DNA from 2 places in the Peribacillus sp. SIMBA_075 genome. Region 2 is predicted to be linked to the other one. Evidence: a T-box and tRNA genes for the amino acid it is inferred to sense, from the RefSeq annotation. Region 2 holds a T-box; the other holds one or more tRNA genes.
What was found. A T-box is a leader RNA that pairs with one kind of tRNA and senses whether it is charged. The one in region 2 lies ahead of glyQ (glycine--tRNA ligase subunit alpha), so its partner is inferred to be a tRNA-Gly.
Positions count from the first base shown of each region.

Region 1 (8,931 bases), on a different contig from region 2:
ACTAAATGATATACTCTCGTTACTTATTTACTTTGGAATTGCGACGATGTTTATTTCAAAATTGATGTAGACCATCCATTAAATCAAGTTCACATATGTTTGCAAAGTTTTTTCAAGGGCGAACATAGCCTCAATGATTGCAGTGTAAACTGTCCAGGCTGACGTTTTAAATCAGGGATATAAATAAGAAGAAGAAAGAAAGTAGCTGCTGAGCTTGACCATTTGCCAAGCAGATCAATAAAAATAGTGTATTTCAAGCTGCGGCCTTTTCTCGGTATCCAAACGGGGAAAGGCCGTTAAATTTCCAGGAAGCGAACCGTGTAGTGTAGAAGTCGACGTACATTATTTATGCTTAAAACGAACATTGTAGGACAAAGCATTTTCCTCATGTCCTTTATATGAATGAAAAACATGGGGCATAATAGGTCGTAGCAAGTTTAGGACTTTCAAGAAAGGCTACATAAAGAGTGATATGGAAGCAAAAGGCAATCATATTCTTTGACCTATGAACTTCAACAGTGATACGCTTCTTTTCGATATTACGCATTCAAAATCAAGGAGGAACGAATGATGACACAAACAAAACAACAAAAAATCACCCTGGCAAACCGTCCAAAAGGTATGCCTTCGAAAGAAGATTTTAACTTTGTTGAGAGTGAAGTTCCCACACCAAAAGATAATGAGATTTTAGTACGGACGCTATATTTATCTGTCGATCCATACATGCGTGGCAGAATGCAAGATACCAAATCATACATTGCCCCATTTGAATTGAATAAAGTCATCACGGGTGGCGTTGTTGCTGAAGTTGTTGAGTCCAAATCGAATTCTTTCAAACAAGGGGATGTCGTTGTTGGGAATATTGACTGGGCAGAATATACAGTTGTCACTGAAAAGGAAATCCGCGTGATTGATCCCAAGGTGGCTCCGATCACAACGCATTTAGGGATTCTTGGAATGACCGGTTTGACAGCTTACTTTGGTTTGCTTGATATTGGTAAACCTCAAGAAGGTGAAACTGTAGTTGTTTCCGGAGCGGCTGGAGCAGTTGGTTCAGTAGTCGGACAAATTGCTAAGATAAAAGGTGCGAAGGTTATTGGCATCGCTGGTTCAGATGAAAAACTTGAGTACTTAACGAAAGAGCTCGGATTTGATGGAGCCGTAAATTATAAAAGTAATAGTTTTGCGAAAGATTTAGCTAATGCTGTTCCTGATGGAATCGATGTTTATTTCGATAATGTGGGCGGCGAGGTGACAGATGCTGTTTTCACACTTTTGAATGCGAATGCCCGAATTCCATTATGCGGAGCGATTTCCTCGTATAATGCAGAAGGGAAAGATCTAGGACCGCGTCTGCAATCGGCGATGATCAAAACGAGTGCACTTATGAAAGGTTTCACAGTTGGAAATTATGCCGCTAGATTCCAAGAGGGTGCGACGGATTTAGGTAAGTGGCTTCAAGAAGGAAAGCTGAAGTATGAAGAAACGATTATTGAAGGGTTCAAAAACACACCTGATGCATTTTTAGGTTTGTTTAAAGGAACGAACCTCGGTAAGCAGCTTGTAAAAGTTGCGGAACCTGAATTCGCTCAACTCTAAGTATTATGGAAATAAAGCTGAGGAAGGTCCTTTGTTGTGACTTTAATCAGCTTATAATAAAAACGGCCTTTTTTCGATATTTAATCGGGGAAAGGCCGTTTTCCTTTTCATAATAAGATATCCCAGCCTTTAGGGAAATTTGAACGTTGCCTACAGGCACTCACTTTGCGCAGGCAATCCGCCCCAGGTGCCTTTACGCCTGCGGGGTCTCCTCTGGACGCGCTTTTCCCGTAGGAGTCTAGCACACCTGTTCCAATCTACTTTGCTTTTACCTTTAGTGGTATCTTTTTATCCATATGAAGGATATTAATTATTAGAAGTCATCTTATCCGTAGCTTTCACTGCAGAGTTAATAGAATTATTAATGAAAGGATAAATTGAAAATGAGTGAAAATAAGCAACCTTCCGAATCTCTGAAATCAGATGCGATACATACGACATTTAAACAGGCTTTTGAAATAAAGAAGAATCCATTTCCTTGGATAAAAGCACTAAGCGCAGGCATAGCTGCTGCCTTACCTGTTTTCATTGGCTTATTATTCGGGAATTTAGCGTACGGTTTACTGGCAGGGATCGGAGGTTTCACTTATTTATACGTTTTTAACCAACCGTATCACCAAAGAACTATAAAGATTTTCTTTGTGATGGTGGGTCTTGCTTTATCTGTTGTATTAGGGACGCTTTTGGCTCCATACCAATTGGGAACAGCCATAATGATGGGGATCATCGGGGCAAGTGTTTTTTTTATATTTGGTGCATTAAAGATTACCGGTCCTTCGGCGGTATTCTTCGTCTTGAGCTTTGCGCTTGCGACAGGTATGCCCGTTGATCAAAGTCTGGCTCCGTTGCGTGGGGGCCTCGTTTTAATGGGTGGTGCACTATCTTGGATAATCTGTATGTTAGGGTGGTTTTTCAACCCTCATGGACCAGAATCGCTTGCGGTGGAAAAGGTGTACAGGGAATTGGGGGCATTCTTTGATTCCATGGGAACCGAGAAATACAATAAAGCAAGACAGGGAACGGTATTGGCGATGAAACAGGCTGAAGATACACTATTAGCCGGGTTTTCAAACAGGCGAAGCCGAGATGAGTTAAAGCGGTTGTTCCTACTGAATGAACATGCGAATGCCATATTCTTGGAGGCTCTGGAAATTTCCTTGAACAAAAATATCGTACTGCCGCCAGAATTAGGTCAATCCGTTCGTGCCCTTGCCGGTTCCATTGCATCTAAAACAAAGAATGAAAAAAAGATCCTTCAACCTGACCAAATGACCGAAGAGGTGGAAGAGTTATTCATGAAGATTTATAATGCGGATGCCATCATGATTGAACCTGTCCAGAAAATCGATCATGCAGCAACCATCTCAAAGCCTTCTTTAAAAACAATTTTTCTTGGGGCGTTCGATAAGAATTCAATTGTCTTCCGGGCTTCCGTTCGATATGGAACAATCCTTACCATTGCTGCCATCATCGCATATTCCGCCGATTTTAACCGTTCGTACTGGATTCCCTTATCCTGTGCGGCCGTTATGTCGGGTTCAACCATCATCGCCACATTCCATCGAGCGGTCCAAAGGACTTTCGGGACGGTCATCGGACTCCTGCTAGCAAGTTTAATTCTAGCAGCGGTTCATAACGAGTTCCTTATCGTTCTGATCATTTTATGTTTGACATTCATTACAGAGCTTTTCATCTTTCGGAACTATGGATTAGCGGCGATGTTTTTTACTCCTTCAGCATTAATCATGGCGGAATATTCAACTCAAATCTATGATTTCAGTTTTTTTGCGACAGTAAGAATAACAGATATCGTCGTTGGAAGCATGATAGGTCTTATTGGGTCGCTGTTACTCGGAAGTCGTTCGGCATCCAGTCTTCTCAATCATTTAACAGCCAAAACGATTCGAAGTCAGGGACAGTTATTATTGATGGCGTTCTCTGAAAAAGATAATGACTTTGCAATTGATGAAAGCAGCGAAAGGAACAAAATGCAAACAAATATGGTGAATCTATTAACGGTTTACAATGCATCCCTTGGTGAGATATTCAAAAACAAGGCTAGACTGGAATCTCTTTGGCCCGTTATATTTTCGATAGAACAGTTGGGCTATTATCTAAATGCCAGCTTGAAATCCTATGAACGGCCAGTCCTTTCAGAGCGGGAACTCGCTCAATTGCTGTATGTTTTCGAAACCATGGCGATAGCGGCAGATAAAGGTCGATCACATACTAATAAAGAAGTGCCTGAAATTGAAGGATACTCAAAAGTCCGCCAGGAAATTTTGGACCTTCAAGAAGCACTTCAGTTTTGCGGAGAAACAACCGGCTAATTAATCTATTAAGGGAGTTCATATTTGACTCCAATTCATTTAATGAGTGTTTCATGCCTCTGTTAATAGGGTGAAATTGGAAGGGTTATAGAAAAGTCTGTAAAAATGCCAGTTTTCATTATAAAATGTACTTACAAACAGAAAGGTGATGAACCATGTCAAACGTTGCTGAATTTCGTGATTTTTTAACTAGTGAGAAAATCTATATGAATGAGTTGAATGAAGATGGAACCACCTTTTTTAGAGCTGAGCAAAAGTTAAAGGACGGGTGGAAGGTCCTTTTAGTATTTGCATTCAATCAAGATGAAAATGTGGCGGACTTATTTTGCTTTAATGTCGCCGAGTTGAAGAATCCTGAAAAGAAACAGGATGTTCATACACTGTTGAATGAATATAATGCTAATTTTAGGTACTCCAAGCTTTATGAAGAAAATGGGACCATTTCCATTCGGTATTCATACTCCATTGAGGGGGATATCGTACCGGATCTTGCGTTCAGGAAGTTAATCATGCTGCTTGAAACGGCACAGCAGGTTTATCCGCGGTTAATGGAAGTCATTTGGTCTTAAATCATTATATAGGATGAAAAAGTTCTCTGAAACAGGGGGCTTTTTAACATCTTTTCTAGAGTGAATGAATATATTAACGTTACAATACATTAATTAATAATTTTTTTAAAAGAACTATTGCATTTTTTTAGATTAAACTATATAATTAATTTTGTTGGTAATTCGACAAAGTTCTACAATGACATGCGGGTGTAGTTTAGTGGTAAAACCTCAGCCTTCCAAGCTGATGATGAGGGTTCGATTCCCTTCACCCGCTCCAATACATACTCATAACGTAGGGTTTCGTTACCTGGAGAACGAAGCTTTGCGTTTAAATATTATTACAAGAATTCTACTGTTTACAGTGGGATTTTTTTTATTGTCCAAATTTTATGGGGGCGGAAATTCGGGAAGGGGTTGAATGAGCTGAAGGTTAATCTGATATCATTTTTATTCTATCAGAGAAATGACAATACGAACTTCGTGGCATTCATACCGTAATTAAAACCGGAGTTTTATATTAGCTGCCATGTATTTTATACCGATAAAAAGCGTTAATCAAAGCTATTCAGCATTAGGGGATAACAAAATAAGTTCATTTTTGGATAAATGCCTAAACAGCAGTTCTGGGGTTTTAGTAAAAACAGTGAACCGGTTAGGGTTATGATGACGGGTGTTATTTAACTTCACGGGTGGATGGGGTTATCAGAATCATTAAATCATACGGGGGCCGGGACGCATATCAAGTTATTATCCAAAGCTGAAGGGATGGATCGATGGGAATATAATTTATTTTAAAGGTTTGGAAAGTTTACGAAAAGACCCCTTCCGATTGTGGAAAGGGTTTATTTCCGTTCATTTTTGATTAGCCTTCTACAATCGAGTAAGTCCCTTCACCACCGTGGATTTCAAGGAACATGTCCATCAAGGATTTTGTTAGCTGATGTGCTTCTATGATTGGAGTATTGGGTTGTAAATAAATGATTTGGATCGCTTTTTTTGTTTCTTCGGTGACTTTCGTGCGTTCTGAATCAACGTATGGGCTTCCGAATGCGCCCTCATGATCGGCTGATGTAATCATATTTTCCATGGAATTCAAGCGGCCGTTCAAACCGTCATAACCATCCGTTCCGTCGCCAATCTTAATCAAGATGTCTCCTGATACCTTTTCCGCATCATAAATGCCGATCGGAACTTCATATAATAGGGAGAAGAAGTTATTCAAATCTATCGCTGAATGGATGGGTGTCAAGTAATTCTGTTTTTTTACGCGGCGGTACAGGGCTTCAACGGAGGGGCGATACCGTGACGGGTTGGTCCCTGCAGCCTTGAAAGTCTCTCGCCACACTTTAATGCCGGAAAAGTCGGTCAATTCCTTTTCTTCAAGGTCGAAGAAAAGAGCTTCCTGAAATAGTTGAAGTCTCCCTTTCACCATTTGCGGGGAGGGACCTACTTCGATGTTTTCATATGTAATGATCCCAACTTTGAATTGGGGGATTTTACTGCTAAGATTAGCTGATACGGTAATTTCCAAGCGTTTCACCTCCAAAAATGATTGCAATTAGTTTATCATAGATAGCAATGGTTTGAAATGAATACAAGCTTCGATCGGAATACTGAATGAACGTAGGTGATTAATATGGATATGAATGCATTCAAGCAAGAAGTGATTTTATATAGTAAAGAGATCGGCATCGATAAAATCGGTTTTACATCGGCCACGGCTTTTGCCGAATTGAAAGCTCGCCTGATACGTCAACAGGAACTGGATTATCAGTCAGGGTTTGAAGAAGGCGATATAGAAAAAAGGGTCAGGCCTGAATTGATATTCGAAAAACCGCAATCCATCATTTCGATTGCACTTGCTTATCCATCAAAATTGAAGGATGCTCCGCAAAGCACAAAAGGTGAGCGGCGAGGGATCTTTTGCCGGGCTTCTTGGGGAACGGACTATCATACCGTTCTTCGTAATAAATTGCAGTTACTTGAGGGTTTCATTAAAGATAAAGTGCCAGGGGCAGTGGTGAAGTCAATGGTAGATACGGGCGAATTGTCAGATAGGGCAGTGGCTGAGCGTGCAGGAATTGGCTGGAGTGCAAAAAACAGTATGATCATCACTCCGGAATTCGGGTCTTTTGTATACTTGGGAGACATGATTACCAACCTGCCATTTGAACCGGATCAACCGATGGAAGATCAATGCGGGACATGCAATAAATGTGTCGATGTTTGCCCGACAGGTGCGCTCGTTCAGGGTGGCCAGCTAAATTCTAAGCGTTGTATTGCATTCTTAACCCAGACAAAGGGTTTCCTGCCGGATGAGTTCAGGACGAAAATAGGCAATCGTTTGTATGGGTGTGATACATGCCAGACCGTTTGTCCGAAAAACAAAGGAATGGATTTTCATTTTCATGAAGAAATGGAACCTGACCCCGAGTTAGCAAAACCGCTGCTGAAACCTCTGCTTACGATTTCAAATCGGGACTTCAAGGAGACATACGGCCATGTATCTGGCTCTTGGCGCGGTAAAAAACCAATCCAAAGAAATGCCATTTTAGCATTGGCCCACTTCAAAGACGAAACTGCATTGCCCGAACTGATCCAGGTCATGAAGGATGATCCGCGGCCCGTCATACGGGGAACGGCGGCCTGGGCGGTTGGGAAAATTGGCCGGGGGCAGTCCGTTTCCGTTCTGGAAGAAGCACGAATGAAGGAAACGGATGAAGAGGTACTGGCGGAAATTGAAAAGGGACTGCAGTTTACCTTGGAAACAAAATGATATTTAAGAAGTAGTGGCTGTCCCAAAAGTCGTAAATGACTTTTGGGACAGCTTCTTTCTTTTTTTTCTAGTTATAGACATTACCACTAAAGTTAACCGGATAGCTCCCAATTTGTAACCACTATAAAACCAGTACCGACTATAAGCAGTACTTACATCCCCGTAATAAGATTGTTGTTATACGGGTATATTTGTTACGGCATCTACCAATTCATACTTAAGGTGAGCTGCAGACCACTTCTTTCGGACACTTGCCATTCTGAATAACTAGTTGCTACGCTATTCCTTATGGTTAAATATTTGTTTATATATAACCTGCGGGTACCTAAAAAGGAGAGCTTATTGGGCTGTTAATCAGCAAATCCTTAGCTCTAAAAGCATAACTGTCCAAATTTAAAATGACTTGAGTTCCCCCTTTCCTCTTAACGTGGAGGAAACTGGTCATCTTGTCTTTTATCTATATACAAAGTGCCATCACTTTGTATTTCAGCATAAAATACATCTTGCAGGCATACACCAAACTGCTGTAATTGCGTTTCCAACCAGCTTTGGTTTAAGCTCAGTTTACTTAAATTATGAGGAACAATTTTTCCATCCACAATAATTTCTGTAGGTATGTATGATGGTTTCACATAAGTAATATCCTTATTGGAAACATTCTGGCTATCCACTTTTTTTAAGACAGACAATTGACCATTTGGTTCTAAAACGGCATAGTTTACCTCTTGCATGGAGAATATGCTTTGTTCTCGCAATAGCATGTTAAGGTCATCCATGTTTAATTTTTCCCCTTTCAACGCTTTCTCTAGGATTTTTCCATCTTTGATTACAATTGTAGGTTCGCCGTCAAGTATTATACGAGCTTTTGGAGATTTTAAATTAATAAAGCCTACAAGCATAGTGAGTACGGACCAACCGATTAAACTAACGAAGGCGTCAACCATATCAATACTTGTATCGATTGTGATGGAAGCAGCCACCGCGCCGATAGTGATACCTGTAATATAGTTAAAGTAAGTCATCTGACTTACTTGCTTTTTTCCCATAATTCGAGTCATCAATAGTAAAACCACAAAAGCAGCGACTACCCTACTTAACACTTCAATAAAGCTCAAAATTTCCGTCTCCAATCTGGTCTAATCAGGTTAGATAATCGTGTATTCATTCTTATATTTTCCCCAATATTACTTTGATTATAATTCAGGATAAAAAAAGCCATACTGTAATCGATCCATACGGAAAGGCTTCACACGTGACTTTAAAATTTATGAATGTGAGGGTTGTTTGGATTGCCCTTTAAAATCGTAAAAAAGGCGGGAGGAAATCGTCAGGTGCATTTTAATCCCCTTCGAACATACACATTAGCATAGATAGTAAGAAGGAGGGCATGAACTTGAGGGAACAATTGCAACGCCTTTTACAAGAAAGAGTGGAGTTTTATACTTCCGATAATCAGGAACGGAGTGAAAGGAAATTACATCTGAAAAAGGAATTGATGAGGAACCGTGCAGCGGAAATTGTTCGGGTGAATGCAGCAGGCAAGGTTCATTCGAAGAGAAAGGAAGACATGGATACAGTCCTGACTTATCAAGTGCACCTGCAATATTTATTGAAAAAGGAGGATTCATTTTATATTGAAGAAGAAATGGAAGAAAGGGAAGCTCGATTTCGAAAT
Region 1 is NZ_JAWRYN010000008.1:40,849-49,779, reverse strand. Features, by position in the region: gene mgtE (magnesium transporter) at 1-70, shown strand, start outside; gene SB775_RS08790 (NADP-dependent oxidoreductase) at 571-1,599, shown strand; gene SB775_RS08785 (FUSC family protein) at 1,983-3,929, shown strand; gene SB775_RS08780 (YbjN domain-containing protein) at 4,085-4,498, shown strand; tRNA gene SB775_RS08775 (tRNA-Gly) at 4,684-4,757, shown strand; gene SB775_RS08770 (B3/B4 domain-containing protein) at 5,343-6,011, opposite strand; gene queG (tRNA epoxyqueuosine(34) reductase QueG) at 6,117-7,256, shown strand; gene SB775_RS08760 (DUF421 domain-containing protein) at 7,679-8,371, opposite strand; gene SB775_RS08755 (amidase domain-containing protein) at 8,644-8,931, shown strand, end outside.
Region 1: it has a tRNA-Gly gene. The T-box ahead of glyQ (glycine--tRNA ligase subunit alpha) is inferred to sense a tRNA for this amino acid. The anticodon was not compared.

Region 2 (8,931 bases):
GCATTGGTTCATAGAGTTCCCTCTAAAGAAGCCAACATTTATTCTTCAAGGAATACCAGCTTTCTTACGTGAAAGCGCCACTTTTCCCTTGAATAAGGCCCACCCATTTTGAATTATACGGAACATGTCGAATTATTTTTATGATAAAAACCTTGACATCTCATTAACCTTTAGTTTATTCCTTATTAATTAAGTCTAAACCTTAAGATTACTTTTTTCTCACAATTTTTTATTATAGTCTATTTGATTAGAAGATGCCAACATTTAAATTCCGATTTTATTTTCATGCAAATCAATGGATTTTCATTTGGAAAAACAGAGGAATTATATGTATTTATTTTCAATTCATTCTTGATATTCCCTTTATTGACCTTGGCATTAAAATGTGAGCTGACACTTAAAGTGTCAAGCTCACATTTTGGTTTGCCTTGATTATATGGATCAACGATTTTTGTTTTGAAGGATATTGATGATCAAATTGGCTGTTTCTTCAACAGCTTTATTGGTTACATCAATAATTGGACAGTTCAGCCTTGATATGATTTTATCAAAGTATGTCAATTCTTCTTTTATTCGCTCCACATTTGCGTAAATCGCATGATCATTGAGCCCGAGTGACTTTAATCGTTCTTTGCGAATATGGTTCAGCTTTTCCGGACTGATCTTTAAACCAATGCATTTTTCAGGCGGCACCAAAAACAGCTCTTCTGGCGGTTCCACCTCAGGCACTAAAGGTACATTCGCCACTTTATAGCGTTTGTGGGCTAAATACTGTGATAACGGTGTTTTTGAAGTGCGTGAAACACCTACAAGGACGATATCAGCACGTAAAATGCCTCGGGGATCACGTCCATCATCATATTTCACTGCAAATTCAATGGCTTCCACACGCTTGAAATAATCATCATCCAGCTTTCTTACAAGACCAGGTTCATTAAGAGGCCCTTTTGGTGCCCTTTCCTGAAGGATGTCCATAAGCGGCCCTAAAATGTCATAAGCAGACAGGTTTTCTTTTTCGACCTGTGCTTTCATATACGCTCTAATAGCTGGCTTCACAAGGGTATAAGCAATGATCGCCCCATCTAATTTAGCCAGTGAAATCACTTCATCCACGTTTTGTTCATCTTCAATGTACGGAATTCGCTTTATGGAAAAAGCAGATCCCGAGAACTGGCTTGCAGCTGCTTTTGTAACCAATTCCGCTGTTTCCCCTACTGAATCCGATACAACATATATAATAGAACCGTTCATATTCTCCGTCATTCCTTTTGCAAGCCCCCTAATAGCCTTCATCAGCCAAAGCTACGAATGCTTTCGTAATATTGGTTTTTGTAATTCTTCCAATTACTTCATAGCCTTTTTCTGTGTCTTTGACGACCGGTAATGAGTCGATTTGCTTATCAATCAATTTTTTGGCAACATCAATCAAAAGGTCTTCTTTTGAACACATTGTAATATTGGGCATCCTAGTCATGATGATATTGACTGGAATGGAGTTAAGCTCTTGTTTCCCAATACTCGCACGCAACAAGTCTTTCCTTGATAAGACACCAACAAGCAATGCATGCTTATCGACAACGAACATTGTCCCGACATCTTCTAAAAACATCATGACGATCGCATCATATACGGAAATGCCCTCGTCAACAACGACCGGGATCGATTGGTAGTCTCGTACATAAAGATGGTTAAGGCTGTCGGTCAAAAGCTGTGTTCCTGACCTGCCTGTATAGAAATACCCGACCCGCGGCCTGGCATCAAGAAAACCTGCCATCGTCAATATGGCTAGATCTGGACGAAGAGTCGCCCTAGTAAGGTTCAATCTATCGGCAATATGCTCTCCAGTAATCGGTCCGTTTTCTTTTACAATTTGTAAAATCTGTTCCTGACGCTTATTCAGTTGGATTATAATCACCACCCCACTGCTTTCGCAGAGTAAAGTAACAAAAGTCATTCATTTAATAATTATATACTAAATTATTTAATAAGGGCATGTTTGTCCTATTTATTGACCATTTATCTTTTTATAGAAATCGGAAACCCTTGTTTAAAGTGTTTCCGATTTCCATACACCCTTTCAATTATGTAAGGATGATTTTATTCATGGCAGCAAAACCTGCAACCAAATCACTGATTTCCTTCATAAGAGATAAACGGTTACTGCGGATTGCTTCATCGTCTGCCATGACCATTGTATTCTCGAAATACGATTCTATTTCCGATTGGAGCGAAACAAGCTGTTCAAACCGCTCATTCTCATCTTTAGATTCAGTATAACGAATTGCTACATTTTGATATTTTTCGTATAGCGCTTTTTCTTGATCATTTTCAAAGAAAGTTGGATCGACTGTCACTTTATTGTCACATTTCACGGCAATGTTCATGACGCGGCTTAAAGCTTCCAGATTTTCTTTAAATCCTGCTTCGTCTTTTTTCGCATCCAAGACGTGTGCACGTTCCACGATGGAGTGGATATAACCGATCTCATTGACCAGAACTGCGTCAATCAAATCGTAACGGATTTGCTGTTCTTGCAGCAGGTGTTTGACACGCGCTTTAAAGAATGTGAACATATCAGATTTAACATCCTCAAGATCACGTTTTAAGATACCTTTTGATTCTACACCTTTAAGACCTATAACAATAAGCTCCTCTAAAGAGATATTCCATTTCTTCTCCGCTAGAATTTGGACGACACCGCTCGCCTGCCTTCTTAGTGCGTATGGATCCTGGGAACCTGTCGGAATGACGCCAATAGCGAAGAATGAAGACAAAGTATCAATTTTTTCAGCTAAACTAACAACCGCTCCAATGACAGAAGGCGGAACATTGTCATCCGCATGCCTCGGCATATAGTGTTCATTGATAGCTGCGGCCACTTCCTTGGTTTCTCCTTTTAGGAGTGCATATTTCTCACCCATATACCCTTGCAATTCAGGGAATTCATAAACCATATGGCTCACCAAATCGAACTTAGCAATTTCCGCTGCACGAAGGGCCATTTCTTTTTCCGCCTTTAAATTCAAGGCATCCGCAAGGACTCCGGTAACTGCAGTTACTCTGGCAGTTTTCTCGGCCAATGTACCAATTTCTTCATGATAAACGATGCTGTCCAGCTTTTTCAAAGCAGCCGAAATCTCTTTTTTCTGATCTTCCTTATAGAAGAATGCTGCATCCGATAGGCGTGCACGCAATACTTTTTCATTTCCTTTAGAAACCTTATCCAAATGGCGATCATCACCATTACGCACGGTTACAAAGAAAGCAAGTAGCTTGCCGTCCTGATCTTTGACAGGGAAATAACGTTGGTGCTCCTTCATTGAAGTGATCAGGACCTCTGGAGGAAGCTCAAGGAATTCTTCTTCGAAGTGTCCAAATAACACCGTTGGATACTCCACCAAATTATTGACTTCTTCAAGCAGTTCTTCATCGACCGGGATGATCCAGCCCTTTTCCTGCTCAAGCCCTTTAATCTGATCTAGAATAACTTGTCTGCGTTTATCCGGATCCGCCATTACAAATTGTTCTTTTAACGTTTCTTCGTACCGTGCCGGCTGCTCGATGATTGCGCTATCGCCCAAGAAACGATGTCCCTTTGTTTCACGGGCCGTCTCGACACCAGCGATGCTAAATGGCACCACTTCATTTCCGAATAAGGCAATCAGCCATTTAATCGGACGGACGAAGCGGAGCTCTTGATTGGCCCAACGCATGTTTTTCGGGAACGTCATGCCGCTGATGATTTCAGCAAGCTCAGATAAAAGCTGTACAGTCGGCTGTCCTTTTATGAATTTATTCACATGGGCATATTCCACACCCTTGAGTTCTTTAAAATAAATATCCTCTGAAGTCATGCCTTGGCCCCTGACAAATCCCAATGCGGCTTTAGACCAATTGCCTTCGCTGTCCAAAGCTATTTTCTTAGCCGGTCCTTTTGCTTCTTCTTCAATATCCTTTTGTGATTCTTCCACGTCTTTCAGCAATATGGCCAAACGTCTTGGTGTGGAAAACGCTTCAACTTCTCCGAATTCAATCGCTTTTTCCGTTAGCCATTTCTGCACTTTATCTGATAGCTGTTTCATGGAAGCTGTCACAAAACGTGCTGGCAGCTCTTCCAATCCAATTTCCAATAACAAATCACGCTTGCTCATTTGTATTCTCCCCTTTCACTTTCAGAATCGGGAAGCCTAATTTTTCCCGCTCTTCATAGAAGGTTTTAGCGACCTTACGCGCTAGGTTACGGCAGCGGGCAATATATCCCGTTCTTTCCGTCACCGAGATGGCACCTTTGGCATCCAAAAGGTTAAACGTATGTGAACATTTCAAAACATAATCATAGGCAGGATGCACAAGCCCTTCTTCCATTTGGCGATGCGCTTCCTTTTCATACATCGTGAAAAGTTGAAACAGCATATCTAGGTCGGATGTTTCAAACGTATATTTTGAATGTTCGTATTCCGGCTGTCCAAATATATCCCGGACCGTGAATCCTTCTGTCCATTCCAGGTCAAATACGTTTTCCTTATCTTGAATGTAAGAGGCGAGACGTTCGATCCCGTATGTAATCTCCACGGAAACCGGCTTACATTCAAGGCCGCCCACTTGTTGGAAATATGTAAATTGCGTGATTTCCATTCCATCAAGCCATACTTCCCAACCGAGACCAGCACACCCTAGTGATGGGTTTTCCCAATTGTCCTCCACAAAACGAATATCATGCTCTAGCGGATTAATCCCTAACGCGCGCAATGAATCCAAATATAAATCTTGGATATTGTCAGGCGACGGCTTCATGATCACTTGGAACTGATGATGCTGATACAGCCGATTAGGGTTCTCGCCATAACGACCGTCAGCCGGACGGCGGGATGGCTCCACGTAAGCAACACTCCAAGGCTCAGGTCCAATGGCTCTCAGGAACGTGTATGGGCTCATCGTTCCTGCCCCTTTTTCTACATCATAAGCATTCATTAATATGCAGCCTTGTTCAGACCAATGCTTTTGTAACGTTAAAATCATATTTTGAATATTCATTGTACACCTCCAGGTTATTTAAACGGCTATTTAAAAATTAAGGATCGGAATCCTTTCACAGGCAAACAAAAAACTCCCGTCCCTATGCGAAATGCATAGGGACGAGAGTATACCCGCGGTTCCACCCTAATTGCCGTTTATAAAACGGCCTCTTTTCAAAGCAACATGCTCCGGAAACGCCCTTCCCTGTAAATCCATATCCCGGCTTCCACCGTCCCGGGTTCGCTTTTTATGGAGAATGACAGATACTCTTTTCCATCAACGCAATCTTCTTATTTTGATGATTAGAATTTTATACAAACTAGCATGGAATGTCAATAGGTCAGATCTTAAAACATATCTTTCATCGTATCAATCTGTTTTAGGAACTTTTTTGATTTCAAATGGAGACCGGAATATTCCTCATAATAAGCATCTATTATTTTCTGGATTTCCTTTTTCGTTTCAGGCTTGACGGAAATGTTTCCCAGCCTTGATAAATCGAAATAATAAAATATCCTCAGCAATTTGACGGCTGCAGGTGAAATTTTAAAATGATAGGGATCCTTCCCGAGACAGCGGTGACAAATAAAGCCCGCTTCCCGAAGCGAGAAGGCGAATTCCCCTTCCGTTTCGCCACAAACAGCACATTGATTCAGCACTGGGTTAATCCCATTGACGGGCAGCATCTTCATTTCAAAAATGAATTTCAAAACCTCTGCGTCATATTCTTCGTTTATGTAATGCAAGGTTTGCAAAAGCAATTCATACAAATATGGATTCGGTTTTTTATCATCGACGCTTTTATCAAGCAACTCAACAATATAAGAAGCATAAGCAGTCGCAAAAAGATCCTCCCGTATGTAACGGAGTGAATCGACCATTTCGCCTTGCTGAAGACTTCCGAGTCCGGTTGAAGTGGTTACAAGGAAATACCCGGAGCAAAAAAGCTGGGTGACGGCAGCAAGCCTGCTATTAGGTTTACTGGCTCCTCTAGCCATAACACCAATTTTTCCTAGCTCTCGGGTATATATAGTAATGATTTTGTTATTTTCTCCATATGCAGTTCGCCTTATGACAATGCCCTCACATTTTTGGAGCATACCAAGACACCACCCATGTTCGCCAAGACTAACCTATGAAACAGGAAAATCAATTTCTGCTAGCTCATCTTTCAATACCAAGGGTCTTTCCTGTCTTTCGACTTCTATCTCCTTAAACAGCAAATAGGTGTCCACATTACCTGTTTCACTAAATAATTCCCAGGTAAAATCCAACATATAAAGCCCACCTTTCATTTTTAACTAGCAATATGAATATCCGACCATATGATTAGCTTGACCGTTTTCCAAACTTTCATGACTCGTAAATTTTGTTAATTAATACTCACTCTCATTGAAACCATAATCGCGAAGCTGGCTGGCTTTGTTACGCCAATCCTTCTGTACCTTTACCCAAAGTTCCAAGAAAACTTTCGAGCCCAATAAGTTTTCGATGTCCACCCTGGCACGGCTACCGACTTCTTTAAGCATTTTCCCTTGCTTTCCGATGACGATGCCTTTTTGTGAATCACGCTCGACAACGATCGTTGCCATGACATTAATGGTATCACTGTTATCCATTTTTTTAATTGAATCGATGACAACAGCCACTGAATGCGGAATTTCCTCACGCGTAAGGTGCAATACCTTCTCGCGGACCAATTCAGAAATGATAAAACGTTCCGGATGGTCGGTCACTTGGTCAGCTGGATAAAACTGGGGACCTTCAGGTAGGTGTTCCTTGATTTGTTCAAGCAATGTATCGACGTTATTTCCTTCAAGTGCAGAAATCGGAACGACTGCCGCAAAAGGGTAAAGCTGTTGATATTTTTCAATGATTGGTAGTAAATCATCTGGATGCATCGCATCTATTTTGTTTACAACCAGGAAAACAGGAGTTTTTACGGTTTGAAGTTTTTCGATGATAAACTCGTCACCGCGTCCGTATCCTTCAGTCGCATTGATCATGAAGAGAATCAAATCGACTTCTTTCAATGTATTCGTTGCCACTTTCATCATGAAATCCCCAAGCTTATGCTTTGGTTTATGAATGCCGGGTGTATCAATGAAAATCATTTGTGAATCGTTTTGCGTAAGTACGCCTTGAACCTTATTTCTTGTAGTTTGGGGTTTATCACTCATAATCGCGATCTTTTGACCGATGACCCGATTCAGAAATGTACTCTTTCCAACATTAGGTCGTCCAATTATCGAAATGAAACCTGATTTGTAACCTTTTACTTGTGTATCCTCAAATAATTTATCCATTTAAATCCTCCGGTGAAAAAGCTCCTGGAAGCAATTCCTGTACTGTTAGTTCTTTTATATCCCCATTTAAGTTGGTCAAAACAACCGGCATATCCTGGTCGCACAGTTCTGAAATAACCTGCCTGCACGCCCCGCATGGAGAAACGGGACCATCGGTATCTGCCACGACTGCAAGTTTAGTGAACTTTTTATCGTTATGGGCATAAGCGCTGAATAAAGCGGTCCTTTCGGCACAATTACACATGCTGTACGCAGCATTTTCTATATTACAACCATGATAGACCTTCCCATCAGTGGTCAAAAGGGCTGCCCCCACTTTAAATTTGGAATAAGGTACATAAGCTTTTTCTCTAGCTTTTTTAGCTTCCTCAATCAACTCATTCGTATTCAATTCACATCTTCCTTTCAAATTGAGTACCATTTGGCCAACCTACAGGCCAAACTTAGGCAAAAAGATAATTAATCCAACTATTATGGAGAATATAGCATATATGAATACTGCGCCGGCTGCAATATCTTTTGCCTGCTTGGCTAGGGGATGGATTTGATCCGTCACAAGGTCAACTACCCTTTCAATCGCTGAATTAACGAGCTCTAACGTAATCGTACCGGCTATGGCCGCCAAAATGAAAAGCCATTCCATCCCATTCAATGAGAAATACCAGCCAAAGAAAACGACGATTGCCGTTAACGCGAAATGAATCTTAATGTTGCGTTCCGTTCGAACAGCCTCCAAAATTCCCTGACAGGCAAAAGAGAAACTTTTTAATAATGGATACCTTTTTTTACCCTTCTCTTGAAAGTCCATATTCTTCCAAGATCTCCTTTTGTTTCGTAAACATCTCTTTTTCATCTTCTTCATTCATGTGGTCGAAACCTAATAAATGAAGAAAGCCATGCAGTGCTAAAAATCCAAGTTCACGATCGAATGAATGCCCATATTCTTCAGCCTGCTCTTTCGTTCGTTCAATGGAAATGATGATATCGCCTAATATGCGGGGCATTTCCACCCCGACAATTTCCACTTCATCTTCCCCCATTTCTTCAAGTGCAAAAGAAATGACATCGGTTACTGAATCTTTATGACGATATTCTTTATTGATTTCCCGAATTCTCTCATTGTCTACAAATGTAACCGATAGCTCGGTATCTTTTTCAATGTTTTCTTTTTTAGCCGCAAATTGCAGAATGCTTTCAACAAGTCGCTGAGCTTCTTCCGTTACTTCGTTCGTTTCATCCATTAAATCGATAGCTAAAATCATTCTTTCACCTTCTGTCCTAATTTATCCGCCTCCGGATATTCAATCCTGGAGTGGAAGATACCATTAAGCGATTCACATAAGGAATGCTTCACGATACTCAATTCTCTCATAGTAATGTCACATTCATCAAATTGACCATCTTGAATCCTGTCCTGAATGATGAAACTTACCAGTTCTTCAATCTTCTCTGGGGTTGGGTGCTGCATCGATCTGACTGCAGCTTCCACACTATCGGCAATGCCTATTACAGCTACTTCCTTCATTATCGCCCTTGGCCCGGGATACCGGTAAGCCGATTCCAGTGTGGCATCATCCTGTTTTTTTGCCTTATGGTAGAAAAACTTCAA
Region 2 is NZ_JAWRYN010000015.1:9,162-18,092, forward strand. Features, by position in the region: gene SB775_RS13080 (pyruvate, water dikinase regulatory protein) at 442-1,263, opposite strand; gene ccpN (transcriptional regulator CcpN) at 1,280-1,954, opposite strand; gene glyS (glycine--tRNA ligase subunit beta) at 2,082-4,151, opposite strand; gene glyQ (glycine--tRNA ligase subunit alpha) at 4,138-5,034, opposite strand; T-box leader at 5,129-5,305, opposite strand; gene recO (DNA repair protein RecO) at 5,364-6,116, opposite strand; gene SB775_RS13105 (YqzL family protein) at 6,150-6,293, opposite strand; gene era (GTPase Era) at 6,393-7,322, opposite strand; gene SB775_RS13115 (cytidine deaminase) at 7,315-7,713, opposite strand; gene SB775_RS13120 (diacylglycerol kinase family protein) at 7,753-8,130, opposite strand; gene ybeY (rRNA maturation RNase YbeY) at 8,108-8,584, opposite strand; gene SB775_RS13130 (HD family phosphohydrolase) at 8,581-8,931, opposite strand, start outside.